Regions from separate parts of the Lysinibacillus sp. NPDC093216 genome, predicted to be linked through region 1. Evidence: riboswitches for the same ligand, from Rfam matches in the RefSeq annotation. Region 1 holds a riboswitch; each other region holds the start of a gene.
What was found. Region 1 has a riboswitch for cobalamin ahead of ACQKOG_RS21795 (FecCD family ABC transporter permease). Riboswitches for the same ligand answer to the same signal wherever they lie in the genome.

Region 1 (5,366 bases):
GATGACGAATTTAAAATATCTTCTATGCCGTAAAAACTTAGTTCAATACCATCTACACAAGTATGTTTTTGATTTAATTCTTGTTCCACTTCTTTTATCCGCTTTAACTGCAGTTTATTAGGGTTTTGTTTTGTAACCGCTATTGTGTCTAAGTCAGCTACGCCTTCAATACCTATCCCTTTTGGAATAGATCCTCTTATGTATACACTATGTAAGTCATCTTGAAGATGAGTGGAATACGTATTAACCACATCGTATATCACAGGAAGAAAAATTGGGTTGATTTTATTCCAGTCTGAATGGTTAATAATGTAACCATCTCTATCAGTAACACATAAGCTTCCAATTTCTCTAATAGTAGTCATCACATATCTCCTTCTACAATTTTAGTTGTAAATCAATCTACAATCACTCTACCTGGGTAATTTTTTATCGTTTGCCAGTAGTCTGCTGCTTTTGTTCTCTTGTAAAACTTATAAAATGGTTCTTTTTGGCGAGCAAGTTCTTTATAGACCCTAATTATTTCCTGTAAAAGATTTTCGATATGCTGTACAGACACTTTCTTCACAAAAAGCTCCCCTGCCTGTGCGTTTTTACCCATCGGAACAGCCCCTAAATACACATCAAAGCTATCTTTCTGATATACAAGCCCAATATCATCATATACGGCATTATAGCAAGCTGATGCACAGCCATTCATATTAATGCGAATCCTGCTTGGTACTTCCAAGCCTTCAAGCTGCTGATACAGCTCCTCTGTAATCTGTGCTGCCTCCATTTTATCGCCATCACAAAAATCACAAGCCTTCATAGTTACAATCTGTCCTTGCTTTGCAATATATAAGCCCGCCTTTTCCAACTTCCTTTTGGCAGTCGTTAATTCTATTGTCGGTACAGATAGTAGTATACTGTAGGATGCAGAATATTTAATAGCGCCACTCACTCCGACTACCTCTGCGATTGTTTGAAATTGTGCTGGTGTATAATGTTTGTTGATAATGCCAGGACTCACAGCAAGACGCGTAAATTCACCTTCTATGTTTAACTTAGCAAATGTTTTTTCAGGAATATTATGGCTAAAAGCATTTATAGTCATTTTTACCCTCCTCCTATAAAAAAAGCTAGCACATGGCTAGCTCCTCTTCTTTATTGAAAGCTTTCTGGATAAAATCCTTGTGCCAAAATTTGTATTGCTTCAGCCGCACGAACACCTTCAGACGCTGCTGATAGTGGTAAAATAACGAAACGTTTGTTTAATACCGCTTCCGTTTCTTTTAGTGCCGGATCATTTTTTAGGAAATTAATTTTTTCTTCAGCAGTAGTTGAACCATAGTCAATTACAACGATAACTTCCGGGTTGCGCTCAACTACATCTTCTTTTGAAACGGTTGTCCAGCCAGACTCAACATCCCCAAAAATATTTTTTCCACCTGCTACTGTCACAAGTTCATTCATGAAGTTTTGGGCAGCAGTGAAAACTTCTTTCTCACCACTATCAAATACAAGAATACGTAAATTCCCCTCCTCTTGCGGAAGCTTCGTACGAATATCCTCTACATCTTTTGTCATTTGCTCAATTAACTTTTCTCCACGCTCTTCCACATGGAATATCTTGGCGATGTTACGAATATCGCCGAAAATATCCTCTAACTTAGGATTTTTAATGCTTGAAGATGTATGTAAATAAGTGTGGATGCCAAGTGCTTCTAGTTCTTCTGGTGTTCCAACACCCTTCTCACTAAACCCGCTTTTCCAGCCTGCATATAAAAAATCTGCTCCTGCATCAATCACTTGTTCCTTTGTTGGGTATTGCTCAGCTAGTACCGGAACTTTATCATAAGCTGCCTGTAACGGTGGATAAATTGCATCATCTAAATATGCTGTTCCGACCATTGAATCCTCTAAGCCTAACGCTAGCATAATCTCTGTCACATGCTGATTTAAGCTAATTGCTTTTTTAGGTGCTTGCGAATAGACTTGTGTCGTATCGTTATTGTCAATCGTTACTTCCGTTGCTCCTGCTTTTGCTGGTTCTACTTGTTCACTTTGCGATGCTGAATCCTGTTTTTCCTCGTTACCACAAGCCGCTAAAATACTTAGCATTGCGATTGCAAGAACAAGCCATACGCTTTTTAATGTCTTCATGTCTACTTCTCCTTTTTTCTAAAAAATATATTGAAAGAAATCTAAGTCTCTTAAACTAACTATAAAAATTGCTCAGATATATAATAAATATGCGGCTTTTTCGTGACAGGATGTACATTAACTTCTGCATGTACACCAAACACCTTTTGTAGCAATGAGGGTGTTAATACATCAAACGGAGTTCCATACGCCGCAATTTCTCCGTCCTTTAAAACATAAATTTTATCGCAATAAGTTGCTGCAATATTTAAATCATGCAAGGCTACAATGACCGTAATCGGCAAGCTCTGTATTAAATCCATAAGCTGGAGTTGATGCTGAATATCTAAATGATTCGTTGGCTCATCTAATGCCATAACCTTAGCCTGTTGCGCCAAAGCCCTTGCAACAACGACTCGTTTTTTCTCACCACCAGATAATGAACTAAAAGTACGTTCACTTAAATGCAGTACGCCTGCTTGCTGCATCGATTCCTCGACAATAGCTAGATCTTCTTTTGTATCCACTTCCATAAGCCTTTTATGCGGTGTACGTCCCATTGCAACAAGATCCTTAACAGTAAACTCAAAAAGCACTGGTGTTTCCTGCCCTACGACGGCTAGTTGCTTTGCTATCTCCTTTGAAGATTGCTTGTAAATATTTTCATTAAATAAAAATACTTCTCCCTCTTGAGGTTGTAGCATACGATACATATTTTTTAATAGGGTCGATTTCCCACTGCCATTAGGTCCAATTATGCCCACAAACTCGCGTTCTTGAATATGTACAGAAACATTGTTTAATATTTTCACCTGCTGCACGGCAAAAGTAAGGTTCTTTGCTACGTATACCATCTAATTTTCCTCCCCGAAAGAATACATTTGCTTACGCAACATCCATATAAAAAATGGGCATCCGCATAAAGCAGTAATAATTCCAATCGGCATTTCCTCAGGTGCAATCACAATACGCGCAGCTGCATCAGCCCATATTAAAAATATCGCACCAATTAATGCACTGACTGGCAGTACAAACTTATAATTTGAGCCGACAATCATGCGTACGATATGTGGAATAATCAGTCCTATAAAGCCAATTGCACCACTTACAGCAACAAGGACACCTGTTAATAGGGAAATTAATAGAATTAGTAGCAATCGAAATTTCTCTAAATTAATCCCCAGCGTAACAGCAGATTCTTCGCCTAGTAAAAGTAAATTCAAATGACGTGCATGAAGACGTAAAATTACGTAGACGACCGTTAAAACAACGAACGGAATCATTAAATTTACCCATTTCGCTCCAGCCAGACTTCCCATCATCCAATACATCACTGCCTTTATACCGCCCTCTTCTTTCGCCATCATCAGCATAAAATTCGTCATTGCTGACAAAACTAGTGACACGGCAATTCCGGCTAATAATAATCGAATAACTGAAATTCGCCCCTCAACTCGTGCTAAGAAAAACACGATTAGTACTGCAATCGTCGCACCTATAAAAGCCGCAAGTGATAGCGCATACATACCTAAAAATGAAAAAGCGCCCAGTAAAATAACAGACGTCGCCCCGACAGATGCACCGGAAGATACACCTAAAATATAGGGGTCTGCGATTGAGTTGCGAACTAAAGCTTGAATAGCAGCTCCCGAAATTGCAAGACCCGCTCCGACTATTATGGCAAGTACTACGCGGGGAGTACGAATTTGCCAGATGATGATTTCCTGCGAACGACTCCAATCTTCTGTAATGCCAAGTGGATTGAACGGGATATGCGATAAAATAATGCGCCATACAATACTAGGTGTTATAGACACAGAGCCTACCATTATCGCTAACGTCAAGGATATTAGAACGACACCAGTCAACACTAATAAGAGTAGGTTGATTTTTCTAGTTGTTGGATTCTTCAAAACGCTCTCCTCTCTTAAAGCAAAGGGCATAAAAAAATCCCCTTGTCTACAAGAGGATGTCATAGTTAAATAAAGGGCGTCTCTTCCCAGTCACTACAACCATCCTCGTGGTTCTATGTAAGTTTGTTGCTTTTATTGGCAGGTCTCCTGGCTTAGGTTCATCATCTATACGCCTTCCCATAGCTCGCTACAGTGACATATTGTATAGACTCTCCATTACAGTTGCGGGACAGCATCGGATTTGCACCGATTTCCCTTTTAAGCAAACGAACAATGTCATTCGCACCAACAAAAATTATTAAGTTATAAGAGGAACAATATCAGAATATTTTCCAGATAGCAATTACATTATATATTACATTAAAGTAAAAATAGTAATAAACGAGAGATTAATAGCCAGAAAATAGAACTGTTAAACATTAATTACTATTGGAAAAATAAAATAAATTTAGACAATAATTTATCTTACCTTACTATACAAATTCCTCATAGTACGCTATTAGTCTCGATATTCAATATCAGTGAGGGCAACACTCTACATGATCTACTAACAAATCTTTCATTCTATTTTGGTTATCTATTTTTATAAATGGAAATTATAAAAATACAAAGGATTTTCTTTTCTACTTGGAAGTCATTAGGTTGAGATAACCTTCATTTCATAAAATAATTGTTTAGGGTAGTGAGAATTAATTCAACAAGATTCATAAATGCTTAATTTTAATCCTTTTTTTCAAATTCCATCTTCCAACTAAAATATTCGTTGTCAGTATTTTTTTCATATTTTAATTGAGCATCGAATTTAGAACCTTTTTACTTGTTAAGCCTTTTACCAATACCGTTCCATCGGCTAGCAATTTCTTAACCATTGTTTTGGTAGGCTTCTTCTTCTTCGCGGCTAAAAATTCATCGTTTTTCCAGATGACAAATTTACAGCCCTTTTCCCAGTTACTGCAGCCGAAGCCTTTTTGTCCTTCGATCACGCTATGACCACATAATGGGCATTTCCCTACTACTTCAAATTTCTTCTTCGCTCGTGTTACTTTGCTGAGTGTCACATCTTCACTATTTTTAATCGTCTGAACGGCATTGACGGTGAAAAAAATCTCATCCGCAATTACTTTTCATTAAACTCAAATTCAATTTTTCCTTCTACCAAACGAAGTGACGCATTAAATTGTTTACCATTCTTTGACTTAAACCCTTTAACCACAGCTGTTTTACCAATCTTACATAAATCATTAATGTTCTTTTCAGTTAGTTTTTTTCCTAGTAACCTTTCTGGGAACGTTTGCTTACAACCATTTTTATAATTCGAACAACCGTAAA
Region 2 (5,366 bases), on a different contig from region 1:
ACTACAATTGAAAAGTACCAAATATGGACAAATTATCTTAAAGCCGCTCAATAAGTCTGTGTAAATCTTTCTTCGAACGAGGCATTTTTATGTTTTTCTCAAATAACTTTTTCTTTTGTAAGGCAACGGCCATTTCAAAGACCCATGGGCGTTCAAGATGGGCTCTTTCAAGCAAATCCTCTTGGAAGAACATTGCTACTGGATCTCCATTGTAAATAATTCTCCCAGCTTCCATCACGATGATTTGATCTGCCCATTCATAGGCTAAGGGGATATCATGCGTTGCCAATAATATTGTTCGTTCCCCGTTTTCTAACATAGCTAAATACTGTAAAACTTGTGCACTATAATAATTATCTAGTCCAGCTGTCGGTTCATCTAATAATAAAACGGAAGGTTCCATTGCAAGTACGCCTGCCATTGCGACACGTTTTTTCTGACCAACACTTAAAAAATGGATCGGTTTATCTAGCAATGCTTCGACTTCGGTTTGAGCGACAGCCCACGCAATTTTTTCCTCGATTTTTTCAGTTGTCCAGCCAAGATTCAAAGGACCAAATGCAATATCTTGCTTAACTGTGCCGGAAAAAAGCTGGTTGTCTGCATCCTGAAAAACAATACCAACCTGTTGGCGTAATTCTTTTAATGCTTTTCTACTATAGTTCAGTTCATTGCCACAAAAGGAGATACTTCCAGCGGTAGGCTTCAAAATACCATTTAAATGCTGAAATAACGTTGATTTCCCGGCTCCATTATGACCAAGTAAAGCGATTTTTTTTCCCTTTGGAATTTGAAGTGTAATATCTGTTAAGGCATGAGTTCCATCTGCATAAGCGTAGGATAAATGTGTTAAATCAAAGTATAAATCTGTCATCAGAAAAAACCTCCATAAATGATGAGGAGTATAAAAATAGCAGCAATACCTATCCAATTTTTCGTGTTACAGGGAACATCATCCTGCCAATAGACCATTTCGCCACCACGTGCTTCCATTGCATTGTTTAGCTCACGACTGCGTTGGAACATCTCGACAAATAAAGCTGCAATTAGCATTGATACCGATCGAAGCCACTGCATAGGGGAGCTGTATCCCAGACGAGCCTGTTGGGCAAGATGAATTTTTTGCATACTGTCTAAAAAGATAAAAATAAAACGATACGTTAGCTCTACTAACTCTACAAATAGAGTTGGGAGTCGCCATTGTCGTAAGACGTAACAAATAGATTGGACTGATGTTGTGAGAATTAAAAAATACAAACAGCTAATGCTGCCAAGGACGATGAAAAAAAGCTGCTGCGCTGTTACTAGGCTTGCACTGCTGACAAAAATTGTCCAATTATGAAGAGAAAATGACCAAATGTTTGAAGGAAGCCTGTTTGTCGCTGGCGCGATAGAAATTAAAATGGATACTAAACTTGATAGTAAAAAAAATCCAGGTAGCAACAATAACTTTGCGTAATATTTAGCAGGGATTTTTGCGCCTAAAATGATAAAAGCACTCATCACAATAAATGTAATGAGTGAAATTCGTTCATCTCTCATGATAAGCGACAATAAAAGCAGTCCAAGGGATAACGTCATTTTTTCTAGCGGATGAACAGACGCTAGTTTATTCAAATAAGCATACTTATCAATGAGTAACATAGCGTTTAACCTTCTTTATGTTTGCCGCGCATTAAGCCGATGAAATACCCGATGAAACCAGCACCGATAGCAGCTTGTAGTGCGAATAATAAGCTTTCAATTTCACCACTTGGTGGTTCCCATAAGCTTTCAAACCATGGCTCGTAGCTAGCATCTATTTCACTAATTGCTGCTTCCGCTTCGCCATCAGCCCCTTCGAATTCAGCACCTTTTTGAATAAACAGGGGAACGATTGCTAACAACACAACAATGGCGATGAGCAGTAAGTTTTTTTTCATTTTAGTGAGCCTCCTTTGCAGAGAACACACGTAGAGCTTTTAGTTCACTCACATTGTATTTTTTCAGAAAGTTCATAACGATCACTGTTAAAATTCCTTCACTAACAGCAAGAGGAATTTGTGTTAACGCAAAAATACCAGCAAATTTAGTGAATGAAGCCATAAAGCCTCCGACCTCAGAAGGGAAGGCAAGAGCTAATTGGACAGAAGTGACAATATATGTACCTAAGTCACCAAGCATTGCTGCTAAAAAGACAGCAATGGAAAAGGATAGTCCCAATTTTTGTGAGCCCTTAAATACATAGTAGGCGATAATAGGACCCATAATTGCCATAGAAAAAGTGTTTGCCCCTAATGTTGTAAGCCCACCATGCGCTAACAGTAAAGATTGGAATAATAATACGATTGTCCCGATAACACTCATCGCTAATGGTCCAAAAAGAACTGTTCCAAGTCCAACACCTGTAGGATGCGAGCAACTTCCTGTTACAGAAGGGATTTTTAAGGCAGAAAGTACAAAGGCAAAGGCACCCGAAAGCCCTAATATCATTTTTGTTTCAGGATTTTCATCAATGGTTTTACGAATAGAACGTAATCCTAAAATAATAAATGGAATCGAAATGACCCACCAAAAAATCGCCCATTCGATTGGCAAAAAGCCCTCCATTATATGCATCGCAAATGCACGATTTGGTACGAATAAAAATGCCAATAAAAAATAACTAAGCTTCCAACCTGAAAATTTCAAAAATCTCTCCTCCTTACATTAAAATTTTTAGAAAAAGTATGCGAAAAAAAGCACTTCTCCGATAGTGGAAAAGTGCATAGCTAAAAAAGCAAATAAAATTCTAATCTGCTAAGCCGCACACCCATCCTCGTAGGTTGAAACGATCACATATTTTTCGGCAGGTCTCCTGGCTTTAGTTCAACGTTTTATAGGCCTTCCCATCCTTTGGACAGTGACATTATCTATAAAACTCCCTAATACAGTGGCGGGACCGCGCCGGACTTAAACCGGCTTCCCTTTTAAGCGAAATGCTGAACATTTCACACCGAAAAAAAGATGAAGTTGTGAGATTTCACGACAAAGTGTAACACGAATTTCCATATATATGCTATCCCTTTTGTGAAAAAATTTTAAATTGGGTGTCTATGTCGAAAATTTAGATAAATAGAAAATGGATGTCGCATTTTTCTATGGAATTTTAAAAAAATTGTCACAAATTAAGAAAGAAATATTGAAATTTTAAAAAAATAAGCTATGATAGAAACAGTTTTCAATTACAAAAAAACCATATAATTCATATAAAACATCCATAAGTGCTTGAATATTCAAGATAATAGGGAAATCGGTGAAAGTCCGATACAGCCCCCGCTACTGTAATAGCTGATGAAATCGCGGATGCCACTAGTGAAAACTTAGGAAGGCGCGAAAGTAAAAGGAAGCTTAAGTCAGGAAACCTGCTTATGTGATGATGCAAGCAAACTTTTCGGAGGGAGAAGTTGAAGCGAAAGCGAGTACCAGTATATATTCGTTTTTATTTGGCTTCTACTAAACCTTTACTCTTCGTCTAGAGTAAAGGTTTTTCTTTTTCCTAAAAGCATATGAGGGGAGAACGACTATGACAACTTGGAATTTAGAGGGGATGAAAACACATCTTTTTATTTGCAATGGTAGTAGTTGTATGAAAAAAGATGCTGAGGACATTACACAGGCAATTCGTGATGAAATACAGTTACTGGAGCTTGATAAGGAGATACATACAACAAGGACCCGCTGTAATGGCAGGTGTAAGGATGCTTGTGTTGTCATTGCATATCCTCAGGGCAATTGGTACCGAGTGCCAACGAAGGAGCATGCGAGAGTACTTGTACAAGATTTAAATCATGAAGCGTTACATAATGAGCATGTTTTTACATTGCGTGAAGGTTCGTTGCAGCGTACAGCACAAACAACAGCCATTAAAGGCATTGAAAAGGTGAAAGAGGGGTAACAAAATGGCTCAAAAAGGTAAGATTTTCGTAGTTGGCTTTGGCCCTGGAGACTTTAAACATATTACGACTCGTGCTGTGGAGGCACTACAACAAAGTCATATGATTATAGGCTATAAAACTTATGTTGAACTGATTCAGGATTTAGTTAGTGCAAAGTCGATTATTAGTACTGGTATGACAGAGGAAGTTTCACGTGCGCAAGAAGCGGTGCGTCAAGCAGAGGCTGGAAGTATCGTATCGGTCATTTCCAGTGGGGATGCCGGGGTTTATGGAATGGCAGGATTAGTGTATGAGGTATTAATCGAGCTAGGCTGGACAGAAGCAACTGGTATCGAGGTAGAAATTGTTCCAGGTATTTCAGCTATTAATTCATGTGCCAGTTTACTAGGTGCTCCCATTATGCATGACGCCTGTACCATTAGTTTAAGTGACCACTTAACACCTTGGAATTTAATTGCAAAACGAGTAGAAGCAGCAGCAATGGCGGATTTTGTTATTGCTCTTTATAACCCGAAAAGTGGACGTCGTACGAGACAAATTGTAGAGGCACAACGAATTTTATTGGAATATCGTTCGCCAGATACACCAGTTGGACTTGTGAAAAGCGCGTATCGTGACCGTCAGGAAATAACGATGACTACTTTAGCAGAAATGCTTGAACATGATATCGGCATGTTAACAACGGTTATTATCGGGAATTCAACAACATTCTTCTACGACAATAAAATGATTACGCCACGTGGTTATCAGCGTAAATATACACTTGGTGAGGAAAAACAACCGTTACGACCACATCAACGACTTAAAGAAGAAAATGAACCATGGGCGATGAATCAAGAAACAGGAGCAGCACGTAATGATTTTGCGACAGATCCTAATGCCAATCGTATTAAGCCCAGTTTAGCCATAACACCACAACAAAAGCCTAAAAAATCGTCACTTGAAATGGCGACAGCTGCTCTTACTATGGTAAAGGGAACAAGCGCGGTGAAAGTAACACCTAAGCGTGTTCAACAAAAAATCGAATCTATTTTTGAATTAGCGGTTAGTCCTGGGGTTGCCAATAAGTTCTTTAGTCCTCAACAAATGATGACGTTGGCTGAGGTAGTTGGTGAGGAAGGAACGATGGAGTATACACCAGACCATCAAATTCATTTGAAAGTTCCAACGTCCGAGCCTGAAGAGGTTACCGCAAAGCTTCGTGAAGTTGGCTTTTTACTAGCACCAATTGGTGACGTGCTATCGTTAAAGGCTTGTGACTTCTGTTATGGAGAAAAGTTCGATTCGATTCCATATGCGGAAGAAATTCAAGAAAAGCTTGGTGGTATGTCGTTACCGAAAACATTAAATATCGGCTTTAACGGCTGCGGTATGGCATGTTATCGAGCAGTATTTGATGATATTGGCATTGTTTATCGTAAAAGTAAATTTGATGTTTTTATTGGTGCC
Region 3 (5,366 bases), on a different contig from region 1:
GGAAAACCTGAAGAAATTATTAAAAATGCTAATTTAAACTCGGTTATTAAAATAGGTTTAATAGTAGATTCTTCTGTCCAGTATTTAGAAAGTTGTTCGACAGTAGATAAGATTAAAAAAGAAGATGACTATTTCTACTTATACACGAAGGATATTAGAAAAACGTTAGATTATATAAATAAATTAGAAGATGAAAAAAGAATAACAACAACGAGCATTAATATTCAAAAAGCAAATTTAGAAGATGTATTCTTAAATATGACTGGAAGTGTTTTGAAATTATGAATAGTTTTGTTAATTTATCTTCTATATTTTTCAAAATGGAAATAAGAAATAAACAAGCGGTTATTATGAGTACGGTGTTCCCTATTCTAATGATGGCTTTAATGGGTACAGCAGGGAAAGACGCTGCAAGAGAGGGTATGTCATATATGTCCTATATTTTCCCTGGTATTCTAGGGATGGCTTATGGAGCTATAGGTCTTATAGCTTTACCCGTTATGATTGCTTCGTATAGGGAAAGGGGTATTTTTAAAAAAATTAAAGTTACTCCAATCTCTACATCAAAAATAATGGTATCTATTTTCAGTACACAGCTTTTCATTATGGCTATACAAACAGTTATTATTTTGGGCATTAGTGTTTTCATTTTTAATGTTCAATTAAATTTTAATTCAATTTATACTCTTTTATTAATTCCATTGTTATTAATGGGTGGTCTTAGCTTATTAGCCATCGGTTTAATAATCGGAATTTACGCTAATAACGCAAAAAATGCCACAACTATGGGGAATCTTTCAAATCTAGTTTTCATTTTTTTAGGTGGTACTTTCTTCCCGAGCGATGTGTGGCCAAAATTTCTAATGCCATTTGTTTATATTAATCCACTTAATTATATTATTGAAGCTATTAGAAAAACACTGATCTTCGAGACACAAAATCTCAACACTTATCTGACTGAATTATCAGTAATAACTGCTATAGCAGTTATTACTTTAGTATTTTGTGTTAAAGTTTTTAAATATGAATAATTAAGCATATTTATTTACTTAAATAACAATGAAGCTTGAAAATTTAAAATGTTGACACAATGAGCGCTTTGCCGTAGATTTAAAGTAATTGCATAAAAGCGTTAGGTGCCCACTGCGGGAGAATAGGGAATAAAGTGAAAAGCTTTAGCGGTCCCACCACTGTAAAAGGGAGTTTCATAGAGAATGCCACTAGCGTCTTGCTGGGAAGGTTCTATGAAATGTTGAAATTGAGCCAGGAGACCTGCCTATCTGCTTCGGTTATATAGACGATGGAAAAGTCTGTAGTTTATTTGTTATGGAATAAACTACAGGCTTTTTATTTTTTTCTCTAAATCATTCTTCGAGTAACAAGGGCAAAAAAGAAAGGGGAAATTTTCATGCAATTATTACAACAAACGATTCAAAACATTCAAAGTGCTGACTACAAAATGATGGAGAAGGCAAGGGAACGCATAGATGCACTTTGCAAGCCTCCTGGAAGCTTGGGGAAACTGGAGGCTCTTGCTGTACAACTATCTGGAATTACAGGAGACCTATTTCCTGCGATTGATAAAAAGGCGATAATTGTCTGTGCAGCAGACCATGGTGTTTGTGATGAAGGGGTAACACCTAATCCACAAAATGTGACGGTCTTTCAAACATTAAATTTTCCTAGAGGAGGAACAGGTGTCTGTGCTATCGCAAAAATCACAGATGCAAAAATTGTCACAGTAGACGTTGGTGTAAAAGAGGATATTCCACATGATGCTGGTGTTATCATAAAAAAAATTAAATATGGCACGGACAATATGGCAAAAGGTCCTGCTATGTCAAGGGAAGAAGCCATTCAATCTATTGAAGTAGGAATTGAGGTAGCAACGGAAGAAATCAAAAAAGGAATCAATGTACTCGGGACAGGTGAAATGGGCATCGGTAATACAACGCCGAGTGCTGCCATATTATCGGTTCTTCACGAATGTCATCCAAATGAAGTGACAGGCTTTGGTGCAGGAGTAGGACCAGGGGGGATTGCACATAAAGTAGAAGTCATTCACAATGCTATTGCATTAAATAAACCAAATCGCGATGATGCTATTGATATTCTTGCAAAGGTCGGTGGATTAGAAATAGGCGCTATGGCTGGAGTAATACTTGCAGCCGCCGCACATCGTAAACCTGTTGTTATTGATGGTTTTATTTCTACCATCGCTGCCCTTATCGCATACGAACTCGAACCAAACGTAAAAGACTATATCATTCCTTCACATGCCTCAGAAGAACCAGGTGCAAAAATTGCTGCTGAAATGCTCGGAGTTGAACCGATGTTGCTGATGAATATGCGATTGGGTGAGGGCTCTGGTGCAGCTTTAGCCTTTCCTATTTTAGACGCAGCATGTTCTATGATGAAAAATATGGCTACTTTAGAAGAAGCTATGTTGCTGTTGAAAAATTAACTTTAGCTGCTGCTGTGGATGCACGGAGTTTGTGATAAATAAGGAATTTATAAATTCAAAAAAAGCCCAAATCAGATATTTGGGCTTTTAAATTATGCAACAGTATAACTATGCTCGATTCAACCTCCGTAACGGTAAACGCCATTTCTTCATATATGAAAGTATTCTTAGTACTGTGATCACACCAAATAATACATATAAAAAGATATCCCCTGTAAAAAGTTGAAGTCCGATGATAAGCCCGGCTAATGCTGCCCAAACGCCATAGACTTCATCACGAAGAACTAACGGTTTACGTCTAGCTAATAAATCGCGAACAATTCCACCACCTGACCCTGTTAAGACAGCAGCTACAATAACGGCACTAATAGGCATGTCGAGCTTCACAGCATAAAGGGCACCTTGAATCGCAAATGCCGATAATCCGATAGCATCAGTGAAATTGCCCCAGCGATGCCAATGCTGAATGAGACGATGTGGAAATAAGAAAAAAATTGTAATGGCTGCAATGGCGATTTGAAACATCATATCTTGACCCCACAATGTTGTTACAGGTAAACCTATGAGTAGATTTCGTATAGCTCCACCGCCGAAAGCAGTTACGATACCGAGTATATAGACACCGAATAAATCGTATTCTTCCTCCATTGCAATTATTGCTCCAGAAATTGCGAAGGCAATTGTTCCAATGATACTAAAAACCTCCCAAGCCAACCCTTTCACCCCTTATGTGAATAAATCATTTCATGTTGTTGTAGATTAGTTACTAGAAAATATTAAAGTTACCTTTTTGTATCTAGAAGTTTTTGCAAAGAAAAGCATTGACTTTTGATTCGGAATTATCAGATATTAAATACCTTATTATAACAGAATTAAATAGATTTAGTTGGTCATTTAGCTTAGTGCCTAATGAAATTAGCAAGCTTTGCAGGCAAGCTCACAAATTGATAAGATAAGACTTGAACAAATGTGAAATGGAGAAGAACATAATGACTTTTACAACCAATTTATCAGAAGAAACACTAGCATTAGCTGCTAAAATAGAAGAAAAGGTACGCCCTTTTCATGCAAAGGTAGAAGACATGGCATTCTTCAATCAACAAAAAGTGCTTGCTGCGTTCCGAAAGCATCAAGTTAGTGATTATCATCTGCACCCGTCTAATGGTTATGGCTATGATGATGAGGGGCGTGACAATCTAGAACGAGTTTATGCAGAGGTCTTTGGAGCGGAGGCTGCCATTGTACGTCCGCAAATTATTTCTGGTACACATGCAATTACACTTAGCTTATTCGGAGTACTACGTCCAGGTGATGAATTACTTTATATTTCGGGTCAGCCGTATGATACATTGCAATCAATAGTTGATGGTGGCGATAAGGATACTGGCTCGTTAAAAGATTATAAAATCGGTTATAGCCATGTGGATTTAATCGATAATCAAGAGATCGATTGGGAAGGTGTTGCAGCTGCAATTACAGCAAACACAAAAATGATTGCTATCCAACGTTCGAAAGGCTATGCAACACGCCCATCCTTTACCATTTCGCAAATTACAGAAATGTGTGCAAAAATCCGTGAATTAGCACCAAATGCGGTTATTTTCGTTGATAATTGCTACGGTGAATTTGTTGAGGCACAGGAACCGACCGAGGTTGGGGCTGATTTAATAGCAGGCTCGCTCATTAAAAATCCTGGCGGAGGCTTAGCGAAAATTGGTGGTTACATTGCGGGGCGTGCAGATTTAGTAGAAAAATGTGCTTATCGAATGACATCACCAGGTATTGGTGCTGAAGCAGGAGCAACATTAAATACGCTTGGTGACTTCTATCAAGGATTTTTCCTTGCACCACATGTTGTATCTCAAGCGTTAAAAGGTGCCATTTTCACAGCTGCTATGCTAGGGGAAATTGGCATGAATACATCACCAAGCTATGATGCTAATCGTACAGATTTAATTCAATCGGTTTCTTTCCAAACCGCGGAACAAATGATTGCTTTTTGCCGTGAAATTCAAGCGAACTCACCAATTAATGCGCATTATGCACCAGAACCGGCGTATATGCCTGGCTATGAGGATGATGTCATCATGGCAGCTGGAACATTCATTCAAGGTTCAAGTATTGAGCTGACAGCAGACGGTCCTATTCGTCCGCCATTTACAGCATTTATTCAAGGTGGGTTAACATACGAGCACGTAAAATTTGCAATTTGTAGTGCTGTTCAAAAAATCCAAAAATAGGTAACGAAAAACTATTCAAAACTTCCATTTTGAATAGTTTTTTTATTGATGGACGAAAAGTTGAAGGTGACCTTTGTTAAAACGTATATTAGCAGAAATCACTCCTACGTTAGGATCATAAACTTAGTTTTTTTACAATTTTTCGTCAGTTCAAAAAAATTATTTTATCTCATGTTAGGAAACCTTACATGAGTGGTTGACAGTGTAAATTTTTCGTTATATTATTAGCAGGTATTGGAGGGGACTTAAATGAGTCGTGAAATTAGACGAACTATGCCGTTATTATCTATGAATATCGTAATGCAATTGACAGAGCTTTCGGCACGTCAGATTCGTTATTATGAAGAACACCATTTAATTGAGCCGCACCGAACAGAAGGCAACCGTCGAATGTTTTCATTAAATGACGTTGATACACTGCTGGAAATTAAAGATTATTTGGATCAGGGTATGAACATGGCGAAAATTAAAAAGCTGTTCGCTAAAAAGAATGAACCTGTTTCAACAGATGAACGTGATTTAAGTGACTCAGAATTACGTCACATCATGCGTGAAGAAGTGCGTCAAGCGCAGCGCATGCAAAAATCATCCATCCGACGTGGGGATTTATCTCGATTCTATTAATAAAAAGCAACATCATTCATTTCTTTATTAATAGAGTA

Region 2: linked by a shared signal. The riboswitch ahead of ACQKOG_RS02935 ((2Fe-2S) ferredoxin domain-containing protein) and the one ahead of ACQKOG_RS21795 (FecCD family ABC transporter permease) in region 1 are both predicted to bind cobalamin.
Region 3: linked by a shared signal. The riboswitch ahead of cobT (nicotinate-nucleotide--dimethylbenzimidazole phosphoribosyltransferase) and the one ahead of ACQKOG_RS21795 (FecCD family ABC transporter permease) in region 1 are both predicted to bind cobalamin.

The regions. Positions count from the first base shown of each region.
Region 1 covers NZ_JBNNVB010000026.1:62,120-67,485, reverse strand. Annotated here, with positions in the region: gene ACQKOG_RS21815 (nucleotidyltransferase) at 1-365, opposite strand, end outside; gene ACQKOG_RS21810 (precorrin-3B methylase) at 398-1,096, opposite strand; gene ACQKOG_RS21805 (ABC transporter substrate-binding protein) at 1,147-2,145, opposite strand; gene ACQKOG_RS21800 (ABC transporter ATP-binding protein) at 2,205-2,978, opposite strand; gene ACQKOG_RS21795 (FecCD family ABC transporter permease) at 2,979-4,037, opposite strand; cobalamin riboswitch at 4,158-4,342, opposite strand; partial or broken gene ACQKOG_RS21790 (topoisomerase C-terminal repeat-containing protein) at 4,758-5,137, opposite strand; gene topB (type IA DNA topoisomerase) at 5,155-5,366, opposite strand, start outside.
Region 2 covers NZ_JBNNVB010000002.1:105,677-111,042, forward strand. Annotated here, with positions in the region: gene ACQKOG_RS02915 (energy-coupling factor ABC transporter ATP-binding protein) at 38-874, opposite strand; gene cbiQ (cobalt ECF transporter T component CbiQ) at 874-1,644, opposite strand; gene ACQKOG_RS02925 (energy-coupling factor ABC transporter substrate-binding protein) at 1,650-1,922, opposite strand; gene ACQKOG_RS02930 (energy-coupling factor ABC transporter permease) at 1,924-2,670, opposite strand; cobalamin riboswitch at 2,810-2,994, opposite strand; cobalamin riboswitch at 3,224-3,406, shown strand; gene ACQKOG_RS02935 ((2Fe-2S) ferredoxin domain-containing protein) at 3,545-3,916, shown strand; gene cobJ (precorrin-3B C(17)-methyltransferase) at 3,921-5,366, shown strand, end outside.
Region 3 covers NZ_JBNNVB010000001.1:98,159-103,524, reverse strand. Annotated here, with positions in the region: gene ACQKOG_RS00560 (ABC transporter ATP-binding protein) at 1-285, shown strand, start outside; gene ACQKOG_RS00555 (ABC transporter permease) at 282-1,031, shown strand; cobalamin riboswitch at 1,118-1,294, shown strand; gene cobT (nicotinate-nucleotide--dimethylbenzimidazole phosphoribosyltransferase) at 1,409-2,464, shown strand; gene ACQKOG_RS00545 (trimeric intracellular cation channel family protein) at 2,573-3,178, opposite strand; gene ACQKOG_RS00540 (aminotransferase class I/II-fold pyridoxal phosphate-dependent enzyme) at 3,454-4,704, shown strand; gene ACQKOG_RS00535 (MerR family transcriptional regulator) at 4,954-5,328, shown strand.